Regions from separate parts of the Lysinibacillus sp. FSL M8-0216 genome, predicted to be linked through region 2. Evidence: a T-box and tRNA genes for the amino acid it is inferred to sense, from the RefSeq annotation. Region 2 holds a T-box; the other regions hold tRNA genes.
What was found. The T-box of region 2 lies ahead of MKX57_RS16915 (valine--tRNA ligase). A T-box ahead of a tRNA ligase gene usually reads a tRNA of that ligase, here a tRNA-Val.
Positions count from the first base shown of each region.

Region 1: it encodes a tRNA-Val, which carries the amino acid that the T-box ahead of MKX57_RS16915 (valine--tRNA ligase) is inferred to sense. The anticodon was not compared.
Region 3: it encodes a tRNA-Val, which carries the amino acid that the T-box ahead of MKX57_RS16915 (valine--tRNA ligase) is inferred to sense. The anticodon was not compared.
Region 4: it encodes a tRNA-Val, which carries the amino acid that the T-box ahead of MKX57_RS16915 (valine--tRNA ligase) is inferred to sense. The anticodon was not compared.

Region 1 covers NZ_CP152007.1:258,530-264,166, reverse strand. Annotated here, with positions in the region: gene MKX57_RS01285 (hypothetical protein) at 1-146, opposite strand, end outside; gene MKX57_RS01280 (nitric oxide synthase oxygenase) at 212-1,258, opposite strand; tRNA gene MKX57_RS01275 (tRNA-Glu) at 1,580-1,651, opposite strand; tRNA gene MKX57_RS01270 (tRNA-Asn) at 1,653-1,729, opposite strand; tRNA gene MKX57_RS01265 (tRNA-Ile) at 1,737-1,810, opposite strand; tRNA gene MKX57_RS01260 (tRNA-Gly) at 1,815-1,888, opposite strand; tRNA gene MKX57_RS01255 (tRNA-Phe) at 1,895-1,970, opposite strand; tRNA gene MKX57_RS01250 (tRNA-Ser) at 1,975-2,067, opposite strand; tRNA gene MKX57_RS01245 (tRNA-Ala) at 2,081-2,156, opposite strand; tRNA gene MKX57_RS01240 (tRNA-Pro) at 2,169-2,242, opposite strand; tRNA gene MKX57_RS01235 (tRNA-Arg) at 2,258-2,334, opposite strand; tRNA gene MKX57_RS01230 (tRNA-Lys) at 2,353-2,425, opposite strand; tRNA gene MKX57_RS01225 (tRNA-Gln) at 2,439-2,513, opposite strand; tRNA gene MKX57_RS01220 (tRNA-His) at 2,523-2,598, opposite strand; tRNA gene MKX57_RS01215 (tRNA-Trp) at 2,642-2,715, opposite strand; tRNA gene MKX57_RS01210 (tRNA-Tyr) at 2,720-2,803, opposite strand; tRNA gene MKX57_RS01205 (tRNA-Thr) at 2,814-2,889, opposite strand; tRNA gene MKX57_RS01200 (tRNA-Asp) at 2,903-2,975, opposite strand; tRNA gene MKX57_RS01195 (tRNA-Val) at 2,980-3,055, opposite strand; rRNA gene rrf (5S ribosomal RNA) at 3,067-3,182, opposite strand; rRNA gene MKX57_RS01185 (23S ribosomal RNA) at 3,249-5,637, opposite strand, start outside.
Region 2 covers NZ_CP152007.1:3,432,620-3,438,256, forward strand. Annotated here, with positions in the region: gene MKX57_RS16915 (valine--tRNA ligase) at 1-1,754, opposite strand, end outside; T-box leader at 1,828-2,084, opposite strand; gene MKX57_RS16920 (hypothetical protein) at 2,358-3,038, opposite strand; gene MKX57_RS16925 (SRPBCC family protein) at 3,214-3,660, opposite strand; gene hemL (glutamate-1-semialdehyde 2,1-aminomutase) at 3,903-5,195, opposite strand; gene hemB (porphobilinogen synthase) at 5,196-5,637, opposite strand, start outside.
Region 3 covers NZ_CP152007.1:3,802,070-3,807,706, reverse strand. Annotated here, with positions in the region: gene nadC (carboxylating nicotinate-nucleotide diphosphorylase) at 1-155, opposite strand, end outside; gene nadB (L-aspartate oxidase) at 112-1,698, opposite strand; gene MKX57_RS18850 (IscS subfamily cysteine desulfurase) at 1,799-2,869, shown strand; rRNA gene rrf (5S ribosomal RNA) at 3,118-3,233, shown strand; tRNA gene MKX57_RS18840 (tRNA-Val) at 3,244-3,316, shown strand; tRNA gene MKX57_RS18835 (tRNA-Thr) at 3,323-3,398, shown strand; tRNA gene MKX57_RS18830 (tRNA-Lys) at 3,407-3,482, shown strand; tRNA gene MKX57_RS18825 (tRNA-Leu) at 3,506-3,590, shown strand; tRNA gene MKX57_RS18820 (tRNA-Gly) at 3,627-3,701, shown strand; tRNA gene MKX57_RS18815 (tRNA-Leu) at 3,707-3,795, shown strand; tRNA gene MKX57_RS18810 (tRNA-Arg) at 3,804-3,880, shown strand; tRNA gene MKX57_RS18805 (tRNA-Pro) at 3,890-3,966, shown strand; tRNA gene MKX57_RS18800 (tRNA-Ala) at 3,984-4,059, shown strand; tRNA gene MKX57_RS18795 (tRNA-Met) at 4,086-4,159, shown strand; tRNA gene MKX57_RS18790 (tRNA-Ile) at 4,166-4,239, shown strand; tRNA gene MKX57_RS18785 (tRNA-Ser) at 4,258-4,350, shown strand; tRNA gene MKX57_RS18780 (tRNA-Met) at 4,401-4,475, shown strand; tRNA gene MKX57_RS18775 (tRNA-Asp) at 4,479-4,554, shown strand; tRNA gene MKX57_RS18770 (tRNA-Phe) at 4,608-4,683, shown strand; tRNA gene MKX57_RS18765 (tRNA-Gly) at 4,689-4,762, shown strand; tRNA gene MKX57_RS18760 (tRNA-Ile) at 4,764-4,837, shown strand; tRNA gene MKX57_RS18755 (tRNA-Asn) at 4,846-4,922, shown strand; tRNA gene MKX57_RS18750 (tRNA-Ser) at 4,934-5,024, shown strand; tRNA gene MKX57_RS18745 (tRNA-Glu) at 5,027-5,098, shown strand; gene MKX57_RS18740 (ABC transporter ATP-binding protein) at 5,219-5,637, opposite strand, start outside.
Region 4 covers NZ_CP152007.1:4,092,212-4,097,848, reverse strand. Annotated here, with positions in the region: rRNA gene MKX57_RS20430 (23S ribosomal RNA) at 1-1,807, shown strand, start outside; rRNA gene rrf (5S ribosomal RNA) at 1,921-2,036, shown strand; tRNA gene MKX57_RS20420 (tRNA-Asn) at 2,053-2,129, shown strand; tRNA gene MKX57_RS20415 (tRNA-Ser) at 2,135-2,226, shown strand; tRNA gene MKX57_RS20410 (tRNA-Glu) at 2,251-2,325, shown strand; tRNA gene MKX57_RS20405 (tRNA-Val) at 2,345-2,420, shown strand; tRNA gene MKX57_RS20400 (tRNA-Met) at 2,447-2,521, shown strand; tRNA gene MKX57_RS20395 (tRNA-Asp) at 2,525-2,600, shown strand; tRNA gene MKX57_RS20390 (tRNA-Phe) at 2,615-2,687, shown strand; tRNA gene MKX57_RS20385 (tRNA-Thr) at 2,698-2,773, shown strand; tRNA gene MKX57_RS20380 (tRNA-Tyr) at 2,783-2,866, shown strand; tRNA gene MKX57_RS20375 (tRNA-Trp) at 2,880-2,953, shown strand; tRNA gene MKX57_RS20370 (tRNA-His) at 2,967-3,042, shown strand; tRNA gene MKX57_RS20365 (tRNA-His) at 3,080-3,155, shown strand; tRNA gene MKX57_RS20360 (tRNA-Gln) at 3,177-3,251, shown strand; tRNA gene MKX57_RS20355 (tRNA-Gly) at 3,258-3,332, shown strand; tRNA gene MKX57_RS20350 (tRNA-Cys) at 3,341-3,414, shown strand; tRNA gene MKX57_RS20345 (tRNA-Leu) at 3,462-3,542, shown strand; gene MKX57_RS20340 (hypothetical protein) at 3,659-3,793, shown strand; gene MKX57_RS20335 (hypothetical protein) at 3,830-4,123, shown strand; gene MKX57_RS20330 (S8 family peptidase) at 4,525-5,637, opposite strand, start outside.

The sequences.
Region 1 (5,637 bases), 1.6 Mb from region 2:
ACCTGCCAAAGTGTTCCTTGATGTTCGATTAGTTCAGTCAGCTCTTGATATTGTTCCTGTTCAATTAGGCGAGGAATGTCTGTTCCTCTGCCATAAGGTGTCGTCAATTGTTGCCAAGGGATATTCGAAATATTTTGGTTCAACATCTTGAATTGCCTCTCTCCTAAAAAGGTACTTAGGAGCTGTTCGTTTATGAACAACTCCTTTAAAGTTAATAACATGGTTTCTGATAAAAATAATTGGGCGTATGGTAGGTATTTACATAAGGCTTATGGAATATATGAGTGGTCGCAGGGGAAAGTGGTGGGATTAACCATGTCCAGTTACCCGTAACTTCTCGCCCTGCTGATTCCTCAGCTTCCTCAAATAATTTAAACTGCTGAGCAGCAGTATGATGATCTACAATGCTCACACCATTCTCTTTAAAAGAATGAAGGACAGCTATATTGAGCTCCACTAATGCTCGGTCACGCCAAAGAGAAGCTTGTTTGGTTGTATCCAGATTAAATATATCCGCAATAGCTGGGAGCATATTATAACGCTCATGATCGGCTAAATTGCGTGCCCCAATTTCAGTCCCCATATACCAGCCATTAAATGGAGCTGCTTGAAAATCAATGCCAGCCATTTGAAAACGCATACTCGAAATAATAGGAACAGCATACCATTTCAATTCTAATTTCTCTACAGCTTCCGATTCCGGATGACGTATTGGAACCTCTAAAATATACTCGGTAGGAATCGTAAATAGTTGGGGAGCATGTCCATCTACCTGTATGACAAGTGGTAATACATCAAACGGCGTACGCTCGCCTTTCCAGCCCATCGATTCACATACTTTTGTAAAAATGATGGAATGTGCATCTCCAATAATGCCTTCTTCTGTTTCGTAGCCTGCATAACGAATTAGCTGATGATTCCAAATCCGTACTCTGTCAGTTGCAAACACTGTTATAGTTGGACGAATTTTCCCATGATTAGTGGCATACTCAATATGCTCTAGTAACTTTTGAAAAATGCCCTGTTCATCTAAAACTTCTCGTGCATCTACTACATGCAATGATTGCCAAAACAACCGTCCAATACATTTATTGCTATTACGCCATGCAACTCGTGCGCCAAAAACTAGCTCCTCTGTTGTAGGCTTATATTCCCCTGCACTTTTAATCTGTTGTAATCTATTTTCTAACCAAAGTTTGGATTCATTTTGTTCCAGCTGGTATTGATTTAAAAAACATTGTATCTCCTGTATATTCATATCGATTCCTCCACTTATCCTCATATTAGAGGAACGAGGCAATAAGCACCATGAAAATAGCTAGTGAAAAAACATACATATTGCATATATGAAATAGTTTGTTCAAATTTACTATAAAGCATCGTTCCAAGTAGTAATTGAATTATAGTACTCCTTTAAACGAGCCTATAAAAAGAGAGGGATTATGAGCATTTGGTAGAAGGAAATGTTTAGACCTAACATTAAAAAGCTACAAAACCTTGTCAAAGGATTTATAGCTTTGATACCTGTTTATGCAAAGATAAAAAAAGCATGTAGCACACAACTGTGCTACATGCTTGATGACCCGTACGGGATTCGAACCCGTGTTACCGCCGTGAAAGGGCGGTGTCTTAACCACTTGACCAACGGGCCGTGGCTCCGAAGGCAGGACTCGAACCTGCGACAACCTGATTAACAGTCAGGTGCTACTACCAACTGAGCTACTTCGGAATAATGATGGGCCTAAATGGACTCGAACCATCGACCTCACGCTTATCAGGCGTGCGCTCTAACCAGCTGAGCTATAGGCCCATTTTGGAGCGGGTGATGAGAATCGAACTCACGACATCAGCTTGGAAGGCTGAGGTTTTACCATTAAACTACACCCGCAAATAATGGTGGGTCAGGACGGAATCGAACCGCCGACACTTAGAGCTTCAATCTAATGCTCTACCAACTGAGCTACTGACCCGAAATGGAGGAGGTAGAGGGATTCGAACCCCCGCGCGGTGTTACCCGCCTGTCGGTTTTCAAGACCGATCCCTTCAGCCAGACTTGGGTATACCTCCAAAAATATTAAAATGGTGGAGCCTAGCGGGATCGAACCGCTGACCTCCTGCGTGCAAGGCAGGCGCTCTCCCAGCTGAGCTAAGGCCCCATTTATAGATGATCGGAATGACAGGATTCGAACCTACGACCCCTTGGTCCCAAACCAAGTGCTCTACCAAGCTGAGCTACATTCCGAAAACATGAATAAATTGGCGCGCCCGACAGGAGTCGAACCCATAACCTTCTGATCCGTAGTCAGACGCTCTATCCAATTGAGCTACGGGCGCAAAATTAATAAAAAATGATGAGCCATGAAGGACTCGAACCTTCGACCCTCTGATTAAAAGTCAGATGCTCTACCAACTGAGCTAATGGCTCGTAAAATAAAAAATGGCTGGGGTACTAGGATTCGAACCTAGGCATGACGGAATCAAAATCCGTTGCCTTACCGCTTGGCTATACCCCAATTTTAAAATGGGGCGACTGATGGGAATCGAACCCACGAATGTCGGAACCACAATCCGATGCGTTAACCACTTCGCCACAACCGCCACTATATAATAACAGCCATATATGAACGAGTACCTCAATACCTGGCAGGGGCAGTAGGAATCGAACCCACACCAAAGGTTTTGGAGACCTCTATTCTACCGTTGAACTATGCCCCTAAAATGGTGGAGGGGGACGGATTCGAACCGCCGAACCCTAAGGAGCGGATTTACAGTCCGCCGCGTTTAGCCACTTCGCTACCCCTCCAAGGGAATAATGGTGCCGGCGATAGGAGTCGAACCCACGACCTACTGATTACAAGTCAGTTGCTCTACCAACTGAGCTACACCGGCAATAAAAAAATAACGGTCCCGACCGGGATCGAACCGGCGATCTCCTGCGTGACAGGCAGGCATGTTAACCGCTACACCACGGGACCAAAATGGTGGAGGATGACGGGCTCGAACCGCCGACCCCCTGCTTGTAAGGCAGGTGCTCTCCCAACTGAGCTAATCCTCCATAAAAAATAAGCGAAGCGACGTCCTACTCTCACAGGGGGAAGCCCCCAACTACCATCGGCGCTAAAGAGCTTAACTTCCGTGTTCGGTATGGGAACGGGTGTGACCTCTTTGCCATCATCACTTCACTTATTCAATTGAAAGCTTATTCTTTCAAAACTGGATAAACGGTTCATTGAAGGTTTCAAACTTTTTTGGTTAAGTCCTCGATCGATTAGTATTCGTCAGCTCCATGTGTCACCACACTTCCACCTCGAACCTATCTACCTCATCGTCTTTGAGGGATCTTACTTACTTGCGTAATGGGAAATCTCATCTTGAGGGGGGCTTCATGCTTAGATGCTTTCAGCACTTATCCCGTCCACACATAGCTACCCAGCGATGCCTTTGGCAAGACAACTGGTACACCAGCGGTGTGTCCATCCCGGTCCTCTCGTACTAAGGACAGCTCCTCTCAAATTTCCTACGCCCACGACGGATAGGGACCGAACTGTCTCACGACGTTCTGAACCCAGCTCGCGTACCGCTTTAATGGGCGAACAGCCCAACCCTTGGGACCGACTACAGCCCCAGGATGCGATGAGCCGACATCGAGGTGCCAAACCTCCCCGTCGATGTGGACTCTTGGGGGAGATAAGCCTGTTATCCCCGGGGTAGCTTTTATCCGTTGAGCGATGGCCCTTCCATGCGGAACCACCGGATCACTAAGCCCGTCTTTCGACCCTGCTCGACTTGTAGGTCTCGCAGTCAAGCTCCCTTGTGCCTTTACACTCTACGAATGATTTCCAACCATTCTGAGGGAACCTTTGGGCGCCTCCGTTACCTTTTAGGAGGCGACCGCCCCAGTCAAACTGTCCGCCTGACACTGTCTCCTGCCCCGCTAAGGGGCATGGGTTAGAATTTCAATACAACCAGGGTAGTATCCCACCGACGCCTCCTTCGAAGCTGGCGCTCCGAGATCTCTGGCTCCTACCTATCCTGTACAAGTTGTACCAAAATTCAATATCAGGCTACAGTAAAGCTCCACGGGGTCTTTCCGTCCTGTCGCGGGTAACCTGCATCTTCACAGGTACTATAATTTCACCGAGTCTCTCGTTGAGACAGTGCCCAGATCGTTACGCCTTTCGTGCGGGTCGGAACTTACCCGACAAGGAATTTCGCTACCTTAGGACCGTTATAGTTACGGCCGCCGTTTACTGGGGCTTCAATTCGCAGCTTCGCTTGCGCTAACCACTCCTCTTAACCTTCCAGCACCGGGCAGGCGTCAGCCCCTATACGTCACCTTACGGTTTTGCAGAGACCTGTGTTTTTGCTAAACAGTCGCCTGGGCCTATTCACTGCGGCTCTCATGCGCTTGCACGCTCAAGAGCACCCCTTCTCCCGAAGTTACGGGGTCATTTTGCCGAGTTCCTTAACGAGAGTTCTCTCGCACACCTTAGGATTCTCTCCTCGACTACCTGTGTCGGTTTGCGGTACGGGCACCTCTCACCTCGATAGAGGCTTTTCTTGGCAGTGTGAAATCAGGAACTTCGTCCATACGGACTCGCCATCACAGCTCAACGTTACAGTGTGCGGATTTGCCTACACACACGCCTTACTGCTTGGACGCGCATAACCAACAGCGCGCTTACCCTATCCTACTGCGTCCCCCCATTTCTCAAACGGTGAGGAGGTGGTACAGGAATATCAACCTGTTGTCCATCGCCTACGCCTATCGGCCTCGGCTTAGGTCCCGACTAACCCTGAGCGGACGAGCCTTCCTCAGGAAACCTTAGTCATACGGTGGACGGGATTCTCACCCGTCTTTCGCTACTCATACCGGCATTCTCACTTCTAAGCGCTCCACCAGTCCTTCCGGTCTGACTTCAACGCACTTAGAACGCTCTCCTACCACTGACATCGTAGATGTCAATCCACAGCTTCGGTGAATCGTTTAGCCCCGATACATTTTCGGCGCAGCGTCACTCGACCAGTGAGCTATTACGCACTCTTTAAATGATGGCTGCTTCTAAGCCAACATCCTGGTTGTCTGTGCAACGCCACATCCTTTTCCACTTAACGATTACTTTGGGACCTTAGCTGGTGGTCTGGGCTGTTTCCCTTTTGACTACGGATCTTATCACTCGCAGTCTGACTCCCGTGTATAAATATCTGGCATTCGGAGTTTGTCTGAATTCGGTAAACCGGGATGGCCCCCTAGTCCAAACAGTGCTCTACCTCCAGTATTCTCATCACGAGGCTAGCCCTAAAGCTATTTCGGAGAGAACCAGCTATCTCCAAGTTCGATTGGAATTTCTCCGCTACCCACACCTCATCCCCGCACTTTTCAACGTGCGTGGGTTCGGGCCTCCAGTAAGTGTTACCTTACCTTCACCCTGGACATGGGTAGATCACCTGGTTTCGGGTCTACGACCACGTACTATTTCGCCCTATTCAGACTCGCTTTCGCTGCGGCTCCGCCTTCTAAAGCTTAACCTCGCACGTAATCGTAACTCGCCGGTTCATTCTACAAAAGGCACGCTATCACCCATTAACGGGCTCTAACTACTTGTAGGCACACGGTTTCAGGATCTCTTTCACTCC
Region 2 (5,637 bases):
AAACGGGATGCATTCCAAATCTTATTAGAGAAATTCCATACAGCCTCTACCTTCTCAGTAGTATAACGTAAATCTTGACCAGGTGATGAACCTGTTGCTAAGAAGTAGCGTAATGAGTCTGCACCGTATTGCTCAATAACATCCATTGGATCTACACCATTGCCAAGTGACTTACTCATTTTACGCCCTTCACCATCACGAACTAAACCATGAATTAACACATCTTTGAATGGACGTTGCTCTGTAAATTCAAGACCTTGGAAAATCATTCGAGATACCCAGAAGAAAATAATATCATAGCCTGTTACGAGTGTATTTGTTGGGTAGTAACGTTTATATTCTTCATTTGCCTCGTCTGGCCAGCCCATTGTAGAAAACGGCCATAGCGCTGAAGAGAACCATGTATCTAGTACATCCTCATCTTGTGTCCAATTGTCTGCATCAGCCGGTGCTTCTTTTCCTACGTAAATTTCACCTGTTTCATTATGGTACCAAGCCGGGATTTGATGGCCCCACCATAATTGGCGAGAAATACACCAATCACGAATATTCTCCATCCAGCGAGAATAAGTATTTTCAAAACGAGCCGGAACAAAGTTCACTTTACCTTCTTGGTCTTTTTGAAGCTCTAATGAAGAATCTGCAAGTGGTTGCATTTTAACGAACCATTGTGCTGAAAGATATGGCTCTACAACAGCACCAGAACGTTCAGAATGCCCTACTGAATGCATATGTTCTTCAATGCGTATTAACACACCCGCTTCTTGTAAATCAGCAACAATTTGCTTACGACATTCAAAACGATCCATACCGTTGTATTTGCCAGCAAGTTCGTTCATTGTGCCATCTTCATTCATCACGAGGATACGCTCAAGATTGTGACGATTACCAACTTCAAAGTCATTTGGATCATGGGCAGGTGTCATTTTTACAACCCCTGTTCCAAATTCCATATCAACATAGTCATCTGCTACAATCGGAATTTCGCGACCTACAATCGGTAAAATAACCGTTTTACCAATTAAATGCTGATAACGTTCATCTTTCGGGTGAACAGCTACGCCAGAGTCACCAAGCATCGTTTCAGGACGTGTTGTCGCAACTTCTACATATCCTGAGCCATCAGCTAAAGGATATTTCATATGATAGAAGGCACCTTGCACATCTTGGTAAATAACCTCGATATCAGACAATGCTGTTTTAGCAGCTGGATCCCAGTTAATAATGCGTTCACCACGATAGATTAGGCCTTTTTCATATAATTGAACAAAAACTGTATTAACTGCCTCCGAAAGACCTTTATCAAGTGTGAAACGCTCACGTGTGTAGTCTAATCCAAGGCCAAGCTTTGCCCATTGATCACGGATATGCCCAGCATATTCTTCTTTCCATTCCCATGTTTTCTCGAGGAATTTTTCACGTCCTAAATCATAACGTGTAATATTATCCTCACGTAGCTTTGCTTCTACTTTTGCCTGTGTAGCAATACCTGCATGGTCCATACCTGGTAACCAAAGTGCATCATATCCTTGCATACGTTTCATACGAATGAGGATATCTTGTAAAGTTGTATCCCATGCATGACCAAGGTGCAATTTACCTGTTACGTTCGGTGGTGGAATAACGATTGAATAAGGTTCTTTCCCACTTTCTGGCTGTGCCTCAAAAAATTTCCCTTGCAACCACCATTCGTAGCGACCGGCTTCAATGGACTGTGGGTCATATTTAGTTGGCATTGAAATGTTTTCTGTCATATTGACTCCTCCTAATATTTGAAGACTATTGATAAAGCAATCACTTCACCAAATAAAAAAAACTCCTCTCGTCTAAAAGGACGAAGGAGTTTTAGTTCGCGGTACCACCTTTAATTCCAGCAGCGGTTAAGGAAATGATCATCGAATACATTTCTCAGCCTTATCTACTGGCTCTTAATTCGGTAACGGTGTTTAACCGGCTTTAACTACTGTTAGTTCACTAAAGCTGCTCAAGGGCTACCTTCAATTAAGTACAAATAGAAACTTCTCAGCTACCGTTTCCTCTCTGAAAATGTAACATAATTTACTCTTCCCTATCATAGCATCTGTATTTGATTTTCCTTATTGTACCGCAGAAACGTGTAATTTTTCAAGTGATTTAGTCATCTTTTAATAAGAGTAAAGTAAATAGAAAAGGAAGTGAATATTCAAATGCGTCGACGCAAGTATAACCCCTGGCTTTTACCACCTTGGATAAGGCAAGTTCGTTTTTACTGTAGAACGATTATCGTGCCGATTTGTGGTTTTCAATTTATCCGTGTCATTATTGTTCCAACATCCGGTGATTTAATTTTCTTATTACTCTTGCTACTTCTCAGCTATTTACTTTTGAAAGACATCATTTGATACACGAACTTTAAGCGGTGTATATTCTTCAGTTAGATCCCAAATCATGGAAGGCACTTCATGCCAAGTGCTGGACTCACGTACAACAATATGACTTGAGGATTCTCTCAAACTTGTTTTTTGGTCAACTGTTGGAGTCTTCACTTGGTGTGAAGCTGCTACTACTGCGGTAGTTTGTTTTTTCACTTGCATGCTTTCTTCTGGCACAGTAAGTATCTCTTCATGTTCATAGGCACTGGCAGTAAAGGACTGATCTTCTAATACATGGTCATTTTCAACAACTGGCTCGTATTCGTTAAAGATGCTTGTGACTGTCCATTCAAGCTGACATTTCTGATTCGTCAAGCTTGGGCGAATATCTTTGACCATTATATCCTTAAGGTTTGATTCCTTTGGTAAATCGACATGTAATGGCACAGCATACTCAAAATAACCTGTATCTCCTTGGACATCTAGGGCATCAATTGAAATTAATTCTTCATCGCCTGTAAAAGCTTGCATATTTTGAAAATCGAAGCGTACATGTGCGGTGATATGATAGATGCCTACTAGTCGAAGTGAATCCTCTAACTGCATTGCCTGCCACTGTGGCTTAATTTGCACAGCTGCTATTTCTGTTGGGCAGCCGTACCCAGGAAAACAAAATGTTTCACTCATATTCCAAGTTTTGTGTTCGATAATAATCCCTCCCTTTGCATCATATGACTTATGAGGGGATAGTATGCTAGAAAGCTTCCTATTCAACCGTATAAAAAAAGAAGAAATTCATATAAAAATGGCATGCTAGAACATTACTTCTAGCATGCCATTTTTATGAATGTACTTACATCCATTAAACATGTACTAATTTGATTTTATTTGCTACACGATCTGTTAACATTTGCGTTGCCTTTGGTACAATCGGTTTGAAAATTGGGTTTAAAACAGGACCAGCTAATCCACCAGCAATAACCTCTAAGAAGCCTGTCATTTTTGTGTTTTCAGCATCCATGCTTTCTGCAAGGAAATAGCCATTTCCTGTGAAATTATCCGAAAGACCTTTAAGTTCAAATGTCACTTTGGACGGGGATACCCACTCTAAAATAATAATTTCTACTTCAACTGTTTTTTTCAGAACTCCCACATTTCCTTTAAAAGTCCATGTTGAATGTTTGTCATCAATCATTTCATGTGCGTTATAACCTGGGACTAGCTTTGCCCATTTCTCCATATCACTGACGAAATCCCATACATGTTCAATTCCTACGGGTACTTCGACCGTATGTGTGCCTGTTGCCATATCAATTCACTACTTTCTTTTATGAATAGCTATATTATAAACGATATCGTCCACATTTTGGCTATGCTGAAAGATATAATTTTGACAAAAGCAGGTCCTTCATCCAGTATAGATGATTGTCCTTACTAGTTAATATATGCTATATTTTCTCTTTTGTTCTTTTATTGCTCAAGTACTACAATGACTTCTAACTTATGTATACAAAAGGGCATGCTAGATTTTTTTCTAGCATGCCCTATCAATTACTTAGCTAATTGTGCAAATACTTTATGGAAGGCATCAACCGTTTTTGCGATATGCTCCTCTGTATGTGCAGTAGAGATAAACAACCCTTCAAACTGAGACGGTGGTAGGAAAATTCCTTCCTCAGCCATCAAACGGAAGTATTCAGCAAATAAGGCTAAATCCGATGATTTAGCAGTTGCAAAATCAATGACCTCTTCATTCGTAAAGAAGAAGCCAATCATAGAACCTGCACGATTAACAGTGTGAGGAATTTTGTACTTCGTCGCCGCTTCACGGAAACCAGCCTCTAGCTGATCGCCTAGTTGTTTAAAGTATTCATAAGTACTGTGATCTAAACGTGATAGCGTTTCATAGCCCGCTGTCATAGCTAATGGATTCCCTGAAAGTGTACCTGCTTGATAAATTGGTCCAGCTGGTGCTACTTGCTCCATAATTTTTTTAGTACCAGCAAACGCACCCACTGGAAGGCCTCCGCCAATTACTTTCCCTAACGTCGTAATATCAGGTGTAACTCCGAAGTAACCTTGTGCACAACCATAATCAACACGGAAGCCCGTCATAACCTCATCAAAGATTAATAACGCACCATGTGAAGTTGTTAATTCGCGTAAGCCCTCTAAGAAACCTGATTGTGGTGGTACAACACCCATATTCCCTGCAACTGGCTCTACAATAACTGCTGCTAACTCTGCTCCAAATTTTTCGAAAACAGCTTTAGCGCCTTCTAAATCATTATAGGCTACAGTTAACGTATTACGAGCGATATCTGCAGGTACGCCAGGGCTATCAGGAAGACCCAATGTAGCAACTCCAGATCCTGCTTTAATTAATAATGAATCACCATGGCCATGATAAGAGCCTTCAAATTTTAAAATCTTATCACGACCTGTAACACCGCGTGCTACACGTAATGCAGACATAGTAGCTTCTGTTCCCGAAGAAACGAAGCGAATCATTTCCATGCCTGGAAGACGATCTAACACTAATTGAGCTAAACGATTTTCTGTATAGCTTGGTGCACCAAAGGAAGAGCCTTTTGCTGCAGTTTCAGCAATTGCTTTGACAACCTCTGGATGTGTATGTCCTAAAATGAGTGGGCCCCAAGATAATACATAATCTATATATTCATTACCATCAATATCTTTAATGATAGCCCCATGGCCTGATTCCATGAAAATTGGGTCCATATTTACTGATTTGAATGCACGAACGGGGCTGTTGACACCACCTGGCATTAACTGAACAGCTTCAGCATAGGCTTGCTTTGATTTTTCGTAAGAACGTGTCATTTATTTCTCCTCCAACCAACGTGCAACATCTTTTGCATGATACGTAATAATTAAATCAGAACCTGCACGTTTCATGCCTAATAATGTTTCAAGCACAACTTTTTTCTCTTCAATCCACCCATTAATAGCAGCTGCTTTAATCATCGCATACTCCCCTGAGACATTATACGCAACAAGTGGTAATGGATAATTATTTTTCATATCTCGAATAATATCTAAATAACTTAGGGCTGGCTTAACAATTAAGAAATCCGCACCCTCTTCGATATCAGATTCTGCCTCACGGAATGCCTCTAAACGGTTTGATGGGTCCATTTGATAGGATTTACGATCACCAAATTGTGGAGCACCATCTGCCGCGTCACGGAATGGGCCATAGTAACTTGACGCATATTTCACAGCATATGACATGATTGGAATATGCTCAAAGCCCGCTTCATCA
Region 3 (5,637 bases), 370 kb from region 2:
ATAGGTGCGCCACAAAAAATGCCACTTTCTTTGGCATAAAATGAAAAAGTTCCTTGCTCTTTAGGAGAAAAAATATATTCACTCGATAAATCCCCATCACCTATATCCTCATTAAAAAATTGTTTGAGCATTTCCTCGAGTTTGATGATATTCATACAATGAATTCCTCACTTTCATTTGTCCTTGCGAAAAAATAATCCATCGGTTTGCCCACTTTGCTACCATCGCGGGTTTATCGCTACGAATGTGGGCTCCACGTGTTTCAGTTCTTGTAATGGCCGCATGGGTTATTAATGTGGCGACAACATGCATCATATATAGTTCCAGCTCAGTCTGTTGCAAACCCTTTAAATTTGCATGGAGAAGTGCTTGTATAGAGGGTAATTGCTGGAGGGAATATTGCAAATCGTCACCGTTCCTAACGATACCTAAGTACTGCATCATATGTTGCTGTAATTGTTGTTTGCTAAATAATGAAGGCATTGAATCGACATTTTTATCGCTAGCAAGTAAGAAATCCTTTTGACTACAGCCTTGTTGGATAATGAAATATGCCATTCTGTGACCAAAAGTAATCCCTTCTAATAGGGAGTTACTAGCTAAACGATTTGCTCCGTGAACACCTGTACAGGCCACTTCGCCGATAGCATACAAGTTGGCTATAGTGGTTCTGCCTTTATCATCAGCAATAATACCGCCCATTAAAAAATGACTACCTGGTGAAACAGGAATCAGGCCATCTTGTAAGTCAATATGGTTGTTACGGCAAAGCTGTGTGATTGATGGAAATTTTACATCGAAATTTTGGATGGAGGATATATCAAGGAATGTTTCCTCACCAGCCGCCCGTTTCTTAAATAATGTGAGTGCTGTAATATGTCTTGGCGCTAAATCAAGTTGTGCATGGATGCCCTTCATAATTGGACGACGTTGGGCATCGACAAAAATACCACCAGCTCCTCGTACCGCTTCAGAAATCAATCCTTTTGCCTCGTTTTCACACCAAAGCAGACTTGGATGAAACTGCATAAATTCCATATCACTGATGGCAGCTCCTGCTCGAAAGGCTAAAGCAATACCATCACCAGTATTTGTTGGGTAATTAGATGTACTTGAATAAAGTGCTCCTGCACCACCTGTCGCTAAAATAACATGATGGGCAAAGTAGCGTTTAGTGCCTTCGCTTCCTTTTGTAAGTACACCTACACAGTCACCATTTGTATTTAGTAAAAGTTCATAGGCCATTTCATAGCAATTTACCTTTGTATTAGGAGAAAGTTTATGAAGCAAGTAATCTATGAAAATTTGACCAGTACGATCACCACCTGCATGGAGAATACGATGATGGCTATGTGCTCCCTCCAGACCTAGAGCAGGAGCTCCATTGCTATTCCGATCAATGGGGAATTCAGCTTGAAGGTAGTTACGCATTATTTTTGTGCCTTCTTCTATGAGCGTTTGGACATTTCTACCTTCATGATGAAACTCTCCGGCCTTCAATGTATCCGCAATATGGCAATCAATATGATCCTCCTCACTTGTCACGACGGCAATGCCACCCTGTGCACGATAGGAACTGCTCGTATGGACGGATGATTTTGTAACTATTTGTATTTTAAAATGTTCTTCGAGGAGTAGAGCTGCCTGAAGTGCTGCAATACCACTACCAATTATAAGGACGTCTGTCTTTACATCCATAGTTATACCTTCTTTACAGTTGTCTTGACACTTATCTTTACATAAAATAAAAAAGAAAACAAGACCTGTTGAACGAGAGAGGAAGAATACGATGATCTACATGGATTACGCAGCAACAACACCAATGACGAAGAAGGCGCTTGAAGCATATGTAGAGGTGGCACAGCGTTATTATGGAAATAGCTCAAGTCTCCATGATTTAGGGGGACAAGCGTATTATTTTATCCAGCAATCAAGAGAAATTATAGCCAATGAACTTGGTGTCAATAGTGATGGCGTTATCTTTACTGGAAGCGGAACGGAAGGAAACATTATGGCCATTTTGTCATTAGCATTTGCCTCTAAAAAAGGAAAACATATTATTTCATCACAAGCTGAACATACGTCTGTACATGCAGCTTTGAATACATTGGAGAAAATGGGTTTTGAGGTGACAAAATTACCGTTGCAAAAGGATGGTTGTATTGACTCAGAACAACTACTACTCGCTATTCGAAAAGATACAGCATTAATTTCCATTCAACATGTAAATTCAGAAATTGGTTCTATTCAACCTGTGGAAAAAATAATTGAAGCGGCAAAAGAAGCCGCTGTTTACTGTCATATTGATTGTGTACAATCCTTTGGGAAATTAACTATACCAAGAGGAGGAGACGCTATGACAATTTCAGCACATAAAATAGGAGGACCTAAGGGCTGCGGCGCTGTTTATATAAACCCTGCAATTCGTGTTCCAGCACTGACACCAGGCGTAACTCATGAAAGAGGATTAAGAGGGGGAACTTTAGATACACCTGCCATTGTTTCCTTTGCGGCAGCGGTTGAAAATAATAGTTATGAAAGACAGCATTACGAGGAATTAAGAAGATATTTTAAAAGTCGTCTACCAAAAACAGTTCGACTAATAGAGTGTAAGCAGCAATTGCCAAATATTTGTGGTGTCATGATGAGTAAAGTGGAGGGGCAATATGTATTATTAAAATTAAACGAGGCAGGGATCAGTATATCAACGGGAAGTGCGTGTGATATTCATAGCGAATCTGGAACAAAAGCCATTTTATCTATGAATTATTCAATGGAAACGGCACGGCAATTCTTTAGAATATCTTTCGGAGATTCAACAACATTTAAAGAAATTGATAGATTGACTATGGAACTTGCTACTATTTAGTAGCAAGTTTTAAGCAAGATCATAAGCTGAAAATATATAGATGAAAAATAATTGTTTTCTTTTGAAACAACTATTGATATAATATTTTGCAGGGCAATATTTTCTCTTTCTTAACAAAAATATCTTTTAAAAGTAATAATTTCTTTTTTTTATAAAAAAGTATTGCACAATATGAGAAAACGTTATACAATAATTCTTGTCTTGAAGGACAGGTAAACAACTTCAAAACAAGATACATAATAAAGTAGTCTAGTGATGATGGCAAAGAGGTCACACCCGTTCCCATACCGAACACGGAAGTTAAGCTCTTTAGCGCCGATGGTAGTTGGGGGCTTCCCCCTGTGAGAGTAGGACGTCGCTAGGCATAATACCCAGGAGGATTAGCTCAGCTGGGAGAGCATCTGCCTTACAAGCAGAGGGTCGGCGGTTCGAGCCCGTCATCCTCCATCATTTGCCGGTTTAGCTCAGCAGGTAGAGCAACTGACTTGTAATCAGTAGGTCGTGGGTTCGATTCCTATAGCCGGCACCATTTCAGACGAGCCATTAGCTCAGTTGGTAGAGCATCTGACTTTTAATCAGAGGGTCGAAGGTTCGAGTCCTTCATGGCTCACCATTTATAAGTACCAACCATATTAAGCGGGTGTGGCGGAATTGGCAGACGCACTAGACTTAGGATCTAGCGCCGCAAGGCGTGGGGGTTCGACTCCCTTCACCCGCACCATTTTTCAATATGCCAGATAAAAAAACTTATGCACATGCGGAAGTAGTTCAGTGGTAGAACACCACCTTGCCAAGGTGGGGGTCGCGAGTTCGAACCTCGTCTTCCGCTCCAAATGTGCCGGGGTGGCGGAACTGGCAGACGCACAGGACTTAAAATCCTGCGGTAGGTGACTACCGTACCGGTTCGATTCCGGTCCTCGGCACCATTTTATATGCGCCCGTAGCTCAATTGGATAGAGCGTCTGACTACGGATCAGAAGGTTATGGGTTCGACTCCTGTCGGGCGCGCCATAAGAACAACGGGAAGTAGCTCAGCTTGGTAGAGCACTTGGTTTGGGACCAAGGGGTCGCAGGTTCGAATCCTGTCTTCCCGACCATTTCCAAAAAATATTATGGGGCCTTAGCTCAGCTGGGAGAGCGCCTGCCTTGCACGCAGGAGGTCAGCGGTTCGATCCCGCTAGGCTCCACCATAGTAATTAACCAGTATAAAGATCCTGGCGGCGTAGCTCAGCTGGCTAGAGCGTACGGTTCATACCCGTAAGGTCGGGGGTTCGATCCCCTCTGCCGCCATCTTAAGGACCTTTAGCTCAGTTGGTTAGAGCAGACGGCTCATAACCGTCCGGTCGCAGGTTCGAGTCCTGCAAGGTCCATCATTTATATATTATTACGGAGGTATACCCAAGTCTGGCTGAAGGGATCGGTCTTGAAAACCGACAGGCGGGTAACACCGCGCGGGGGTTCGAATCCCTCTACCTCCTCCAGTTTTATTCATAAATGGTGCTTTAAAAACTCGAAAAGACAATAAGATTATCGCGGGGTGGAGCAGTGGTAGCTCGTCGGGCTCATAACCCGAAGGTCGTTGGTTCAAATCCGGCCCCCGCAACCAAATGGTCCCGTGGTGTAGCGGTTAACATGCCTGCCTGTCACGCAGGAGATCGCCGGTTCGATCCCGGTCGGGACCGCCATTTTTTTATAGACATGAGAAGCAAAAAGTGAGCAAGCTTAGCATGGACGAAATGGGTCAGTAGCTCAGTTGGTAGAGCATTAGATTGAAGCTCTAAGTGTCGGCGGTTCGATTCCGTCCTGACCCACCATTTATGCGGGTGTAGTTTAATGGTAAAACCTCAGCCTTCCAAGCTGATGTCGTGAGTTCGATTCTCATCACCCGCTCCAAGGGCCTATAGCTCAGCTGGTTAGAGCGCACGCCTGATAAGCGTGAGGTCGATGGTTCGAGTCCATTTAGGCCCATTATTTATTCCGAAGTAGCTCAGTTGGTAGTAGCACCTGACTGTTAATCAGGTTGTCGCAGGTTCGAGTCCTGCCTTCGGAGCCATTTTTTTGTGTGGGGAAGTACTCAAGAGGCTGAAGAGGCGCCCCTGCTAAGGGTGTAGGTCGGGTAACCGGCGCGAGGGTTCAAATCCCTCCTTCTCCGCCATTGGCCCGTTGGTCAAGTGGTTAAGACACCGCCCTTTCACGGCGGTAACACGGGTTCGAATCCCGTACGGGTCATACTAAGTGCAGTAGATGAATTTACATCTACTGCACTTTTTTTATGAACGGAAAAGAACAGGTAACAAGAAAGCCTTCGCCAGATAATCAATCGGCGAAGGCTTGTTGTTTTTTGAAGACTTACGTAATATTTCGTCCTTTACCATAAGGAATACATAAAGGTGTTCCAAAGATTGGATCTGATGTCATTTGACATTCAAGATCAAATACATGGCTAACTAATTCTGTCGTCATGATCTCTTCAGGCTTACCTTGGCGATAAACTCCTCGATCACGTACAGTAATGATATGATCGGCATAACGACAAGCGAGGTTTATATCATGTAAGACCATAATAATTGTTCGCTTTTGCTGTTGATTTAATTCAAATAATAAATCTAACACTTCTATTTGATGAGTTAGATCTAAATAGGTTGTAGGCTCATCTAAAAGAATAATATCTGTATCTTGAGCAAGTGTCATAGCAATCCATGCACGTTGACGTTGCCCACCTGATAGCTCATCCACTGGTCTATCTCGTAATTGCTCCGTACCTGTTG
Region 4 (5,637 bases), 660 kb from region 2:
CATCATTTAAAGAGTGCGTAATAGCTCACTGGTCGAGTGACGCTGCGCCGAAAATGTATCGGGGCTAAACGATTCACCGAAGCTGTGGATTGACATCTACGATGTCAGTGGTAGGAGAGCGTTCTAAGTGCGTTGAAGTCAGACCGGAAGGACTGGTGGAGCGCTTAGAAGTGAGAATGCCGGTATGAGTAGCGAAAGACGGGTGAGAATCCCGTCCACCGTATGACTAAGGTTTCCTGAGGAAGGCTCGTCCGCTCAGGGTTAGTCGGGACCTAAGCCGAGGCCGATAGGCGTAGGCGATGGACAACAGGTTGATATTCCTGTACCACCTCCTCACCGTTTGAGAAATGGGGGGACGCAGTAGGATAGGGTAAGCGCGCTGTTGGTTATGCGCGTCCAAGCAGTAAGGCGTGTGTGTAGGCAAATCCGCACACTGTAACGTTGAGCTGTGATGGCGAGTCCGTATGGACGAAGTTCCTGATTTCACACTGCCAAGAAAAGCCTCTATCGAGGTGAGAGGTGCCCGTACCGCAAACCGACACAGGTAGTCGAGGAGAGAATCCTAAGGTGTGCGAGAGAACTCTCGTTAAGGAACTCGGCAAAATGACCCCGTAACTTCGGGAGAAGGGGTGCTCTTGAGCGTGCAAGCGCATGAGAGCCGCAGTGAATAGGCCCAGGCGACTGTTTAGCAAAAACACAGGTCTCTGCAAAACCGTAAGGTGACGTATAGGGGCTGACGCCTGCCCGGTGCTGGAAGGTTAAGAGGAGTGGTTAGCGCAAGCGAAGCTGCGAATTGAAGCCCCAGTAAACGGCGGCCGTAACTATAACGGTCCTAAGGTAGCGAAATTCCTTGTCGGGTAAGTTCCGACCCGCACGAAAGGCGTAACGATCTGGGCACTGTCTCAACGAGAGACTCGGTGAAATTATAGTACCTGTGAAGATGCAGGTTACCCGCGACAGGACGGAAAGACCCCGTGGAGCTTTACTGTAGCCTGATATTGAATTTTGGTACAACTTGTACAGGATAGGTAGGAGCCAGAGATCTCGGAGCGCCAGCTTCGAAGGAGGCGTCGGTGGGATACTACCCTGGTTGTATTGAAATTCTAACCCATGCCCCTTAGCGGGGCAGGAGACAGTGTCAGGCGGACAGTTTGACTGGGGCGGTCGCCTCCTAAAAGGTAACGGAGGCGCCCAAAGGTTCCCTCAGAATGGTTGGAAATCATTCGTAGAGTGTAAAGGCACAAGGGAGCTTGACTGCGAGACCTACAAGTCGAGCAGGGTCGAAAGACGGGCTTAGTGATCCGGTGGTTCCGCATGGAAGGGCCATCGCTCAACGGATAAAAGCTACCCCGGGGATAACAGGCTTATCTCCCCCAAGAGTCCACATCGACGGGGAGGTTTGGCACCTCGATGTCGGCTCATCGCATCCTGGGGCTGTAGTCGGTCCCAAGGGTTGGGCTGTTCGCCCATTAAAGCGGTACGCGAGCTGGGTTCAGAACGTCGTGAGACAGTTCGGTCCCTATCCGTCGTGGGCGTAGGAAATTTGAGAGGAGCTGTCCTTAGTACGAGAGGACCGGGATGGACACACCGCTGGTGTACCAGTTGTCTTGCCAAAGGCATCGCTGGGTAGCTATGTGTGGACGGGATAAGTGCTGAAAGCATCTAAGCATGAAGCCCCCCTCAAGATGAGATTTCCCATTACGCAAGTAAGTAAGATCCCTCAAAGACGATGAGGTAGATAGGTTCGAGGTGGAAGTGTGGTGACACATGGAGCTGACGAATACTAATCGATCGAGGACTTAACCAAAAAAGTTTGAAACCTTCAATGAACCGTTTATCCAGTTTTGAAAGAATAAAATTATTATATTATACTTGTAATTTCGATAAAATATGTTATAATAAGTATTGTCTTTCAAATAGTCTAGTGATGATGGCAAAGAGGTCACACCCGTTCCCATACCGAACACGGAAGTTAAGCTCTTTAGCGCCGATGGTAGTTGGGGGCTTCCCCCTGTGAGAGTAGGACGTCGCTAGGCTGTATACTAAAATTATTCCGAAGTAGCTCAGTTGGTAGTAGCACCTGACTGTTAATCAGGTTGTCGCAGGTTCGAGTCCTGCCTTCGGAGCCATTCTTGGAGAGTTGTCCGAGTGGCCGAAGGAGCACGATTGGAAATCGTGTAGGCGGTTAACACTGTCTCAAGGGTTCAAATCCCTTACTCTCCGCCAGCACTTTTAATTATTCCAAACGAAGGCCCCTTGGTCAAGTGGTTAAGACACCGCCCTTTCACGGCGGTAACACGGGTTCGAATCCCGTAGGGGTCACCATTCATTTTTATACCCAGATGGAGGATTAGCTCAGCTGGGAGAGCATCTGCCTTACAAGCAGAGGGTCGGCGGTTCGAGCCCGTCATCCTCCACCATTTTTAAAAACAACATATATCATTATCGCGGGGTGGAGCAGTGGTAGCTCGTCGGGCTCATAACCCGAAGGTCGTTGGTTCAAATCCAGCCCCCGCAACCAAATGGTCCCGTGGTGTAGCGGTTAACATGCCTGCCTGTCACGCAGGAGATCGCCGGTTCGATCCCGGTCGGGACCGCCATTTTTATAGTATATGGGTCAGTAGCTCAGTTGGTAGAGCATTAGATTGAAGCTCTAAGTGTCGGCGGTTCGATTCCGTCCTGACCCATCATTTTTTTGCCGGTGTAGCTCAGTTGGTAGAGCAACTGACTTGTAATCAGTAGGTCGTGGGTTCGACTCCTATCGCCGGCACCATTTATTCCCGGAGGGGTAGCGAAGTGGCTAAACGCGGCGGACTGTAAATCCGCTCCTTAGGGTTCGGCGGTTCGAATCCGTCCCCCTCCACCAGTTTTTATCAAATAGGGGCATAGTTTAACGGTAGAATAGAGGTCTCCAAAACCTTTGATGTGGGTTCGATTCCTACTGCCCCTGCCAATTAAATTTTATGGCGGTTGTGGCGAAGTGGTTAACGCACCTGATTGTGGTTCAGGCATTCGTGGGTTCGATTCCCATCAGTCGCCCCATTTAACTTTAAAATAAAACAAAATAATATTAATAATGGCGGTTGTGGCGAAGTGGTTAACGCACCTGATTGTGGTTCAGGCATTCGTGGGTTCGATTCCCATCAGTCGCCCCATTTTTATATATAATTATCTTTTGGGGTATAGCCAAGCGGTAAGGCAACGGATTTTGATTCCGTCATGCCCTGGTTCGAATCCAGGTACCCCAGCCATTTATTGCGGAAGTAGTTCAGTGGTAGAACACCACCTTGCCAAGGTGGGGGTCGCGAGTTCGAACCTCGTCTTCCGCTCCAAGTATGATGGCGGCATAGCCAAGTGGTAAGGCACAGGTCTGCAACACCTTTATCACCGGTTCAAATCCGGTTGCCGCCTCCATATTTTTACTGCTAATCGGTTTATCCGATTTTTTTTATCTCCATTATGCCGGTGTGGCGGAATTGGCAGACGCGCACGACTCAAAATCGTGTTCCTTTGGAGTGTCGGTTCGACCCCGACCACCGGTATCTAAAAAGTGAAAGAATCCTTGATAACTCAAGGGTTCTTTTTTTATGTTGAAAATTTGTAGAAAAACTGTATACATTAAGATTGAATATTCTTCCATGAAAAGGGGGGCTAACGAATGAGCTATGTTATTCAAGCTACAGAAAAGAATAGAGGTATTGGAAGCGAGTATGAAACTAAAGCTTTATTATACTTGATGAATTTTAGAACAGATAGTAATGATATTAGTTACTATATAACTTCAATGATTTGACTGGTTCGTGTAATCAGGTAAGTAAACTATGGGATAATGTTCGTTGACGAGATTTCTTTAGAATCACTGTTATTTTATAAAGAGCAATTATTTAATGCAGAAGATGCTGAGAGTAAAGTACAAGAACTAGATGAACAAATACGAGAATTAGAATCAATTATTACTATGTTTGAAATTGCAAAGGACAAAGGTATTTCAACTAAAAAAGAAGTTATCTCTAATGTTTTATTCTCCATGAATGAAAAATATAAAAGTATTGATCCAAATGGAACTTTATTTTTTGATAGTCTGTTTACTAAAAAAACAGAAACATACTCCGTAATCAAATAATATTTACTACTACTCTAAAAACCGAAGAAATAGGAAAGTATGATAAAGAAGAATTTAAGTTTGTAAATCATATTGACTATTCTACACATATTCCTAGTAGCATTTTAAATGAGGGATATCTGGATTACTTTAAAATATTGTTAAAAGAATTTATTCATGATTTTAATTAGTGAAGTTTGAAAGGCACATTAAGTGCCTTTCAATAATTCTACCTGTTCACCCCTACCTGTAGAAATTTGTTTGAGGCTGGTTGGGACTTAGATCTCGTATAACAAGCGAAGCTATAATACTACTTGGAGGTATTAGGGGTACTGGTGAATACGTTTAGAACCAAAAAAATAGTAATACAAACCATAGCTTTGGTTTGTATTACTAATGTTAGTATGCTTCACCTTTTGAAATTATTGAACGCGAGCAAATCCAAATCCTGAAGCGTAGTCATCACCTATAGCAGCTCCATAACCACCTTTAATATCTACTGATTTTGCTCTCGCTTGTAAGTTAGAACGTAGTTGCGTGTTAGACAATGACGGATTTTCAGCCCAAATTTTTGCTGCTAAACCAGAGACATGAGGGGTAGCCATTGATGTGCCGCTAATTGTATTATAACCGCCATTATACCATGTAGAATAAACTGATGAGCCAGGAGCTGAGATTTCAATATCACCTTCCTGGATTACATAATCTCCAGCTGTAGATATATAACCACGTGAAGAGTAGTCAGCTACACGATAAGTCCCATTTTGTTGTACATTTTCTAAAGCTGCAACGGCGATTGCATTTGGTAATGCCCCCGGATAACCAATTGTTCCTTGCGCATAGCCTGAATTACCAGCTGCAGCTACTATTAGAACTCCTTTACTGTATGCGTAATTGACAGCACTTGAAATGAGGCTATTATTCGCTGAAGAACCTAGAGACATACTAATAATTGTTTTGCTACCAGTAGCTGTTGCTTGATCTGCTGCATGTCGAATAGCAGCAGCAATATCATCTGAGTATCCAGAGCCGCTATCTAATAACACTTTGTAAGCCCAAAGATCAGCATCTGGAGCTACACCGTAAATGCCTGCTTGATCGCTTCCACCATCAGCTAAGGCCGTACCAGCAACATGTGTACCATGTCCGTTTCTATCTGTACAGCTGTTATTAATGGGTGTTGTCGCACCTGTAAAGTCTTTACATTGCTCTACGTTATTGACAAGGTCAGGATGAGAAGTATTTACACCCGTATCGAGTACGGCAATATTAATGCCACTTCCTCCAGTTGTAGATGTTAAAGTATCATTGTTATAAATTGCTTTAATTCCCCAAGGTATTTGTTGAGAAGCTCTTAAAGAAGTTACCAAATCCAGGGTTTCATTTTCTACCATACTATCGTCTTCCAAACCTATCGTATCTAATGTAACGATAGGAACTTTTGTAACTGTGAAATTTTTATTCTTCTGTAATGCTTCGAATTGTTTTTCATTCATATCAGTTGAAAATCCGTTCTCTGTTAATTCCCAACGAGC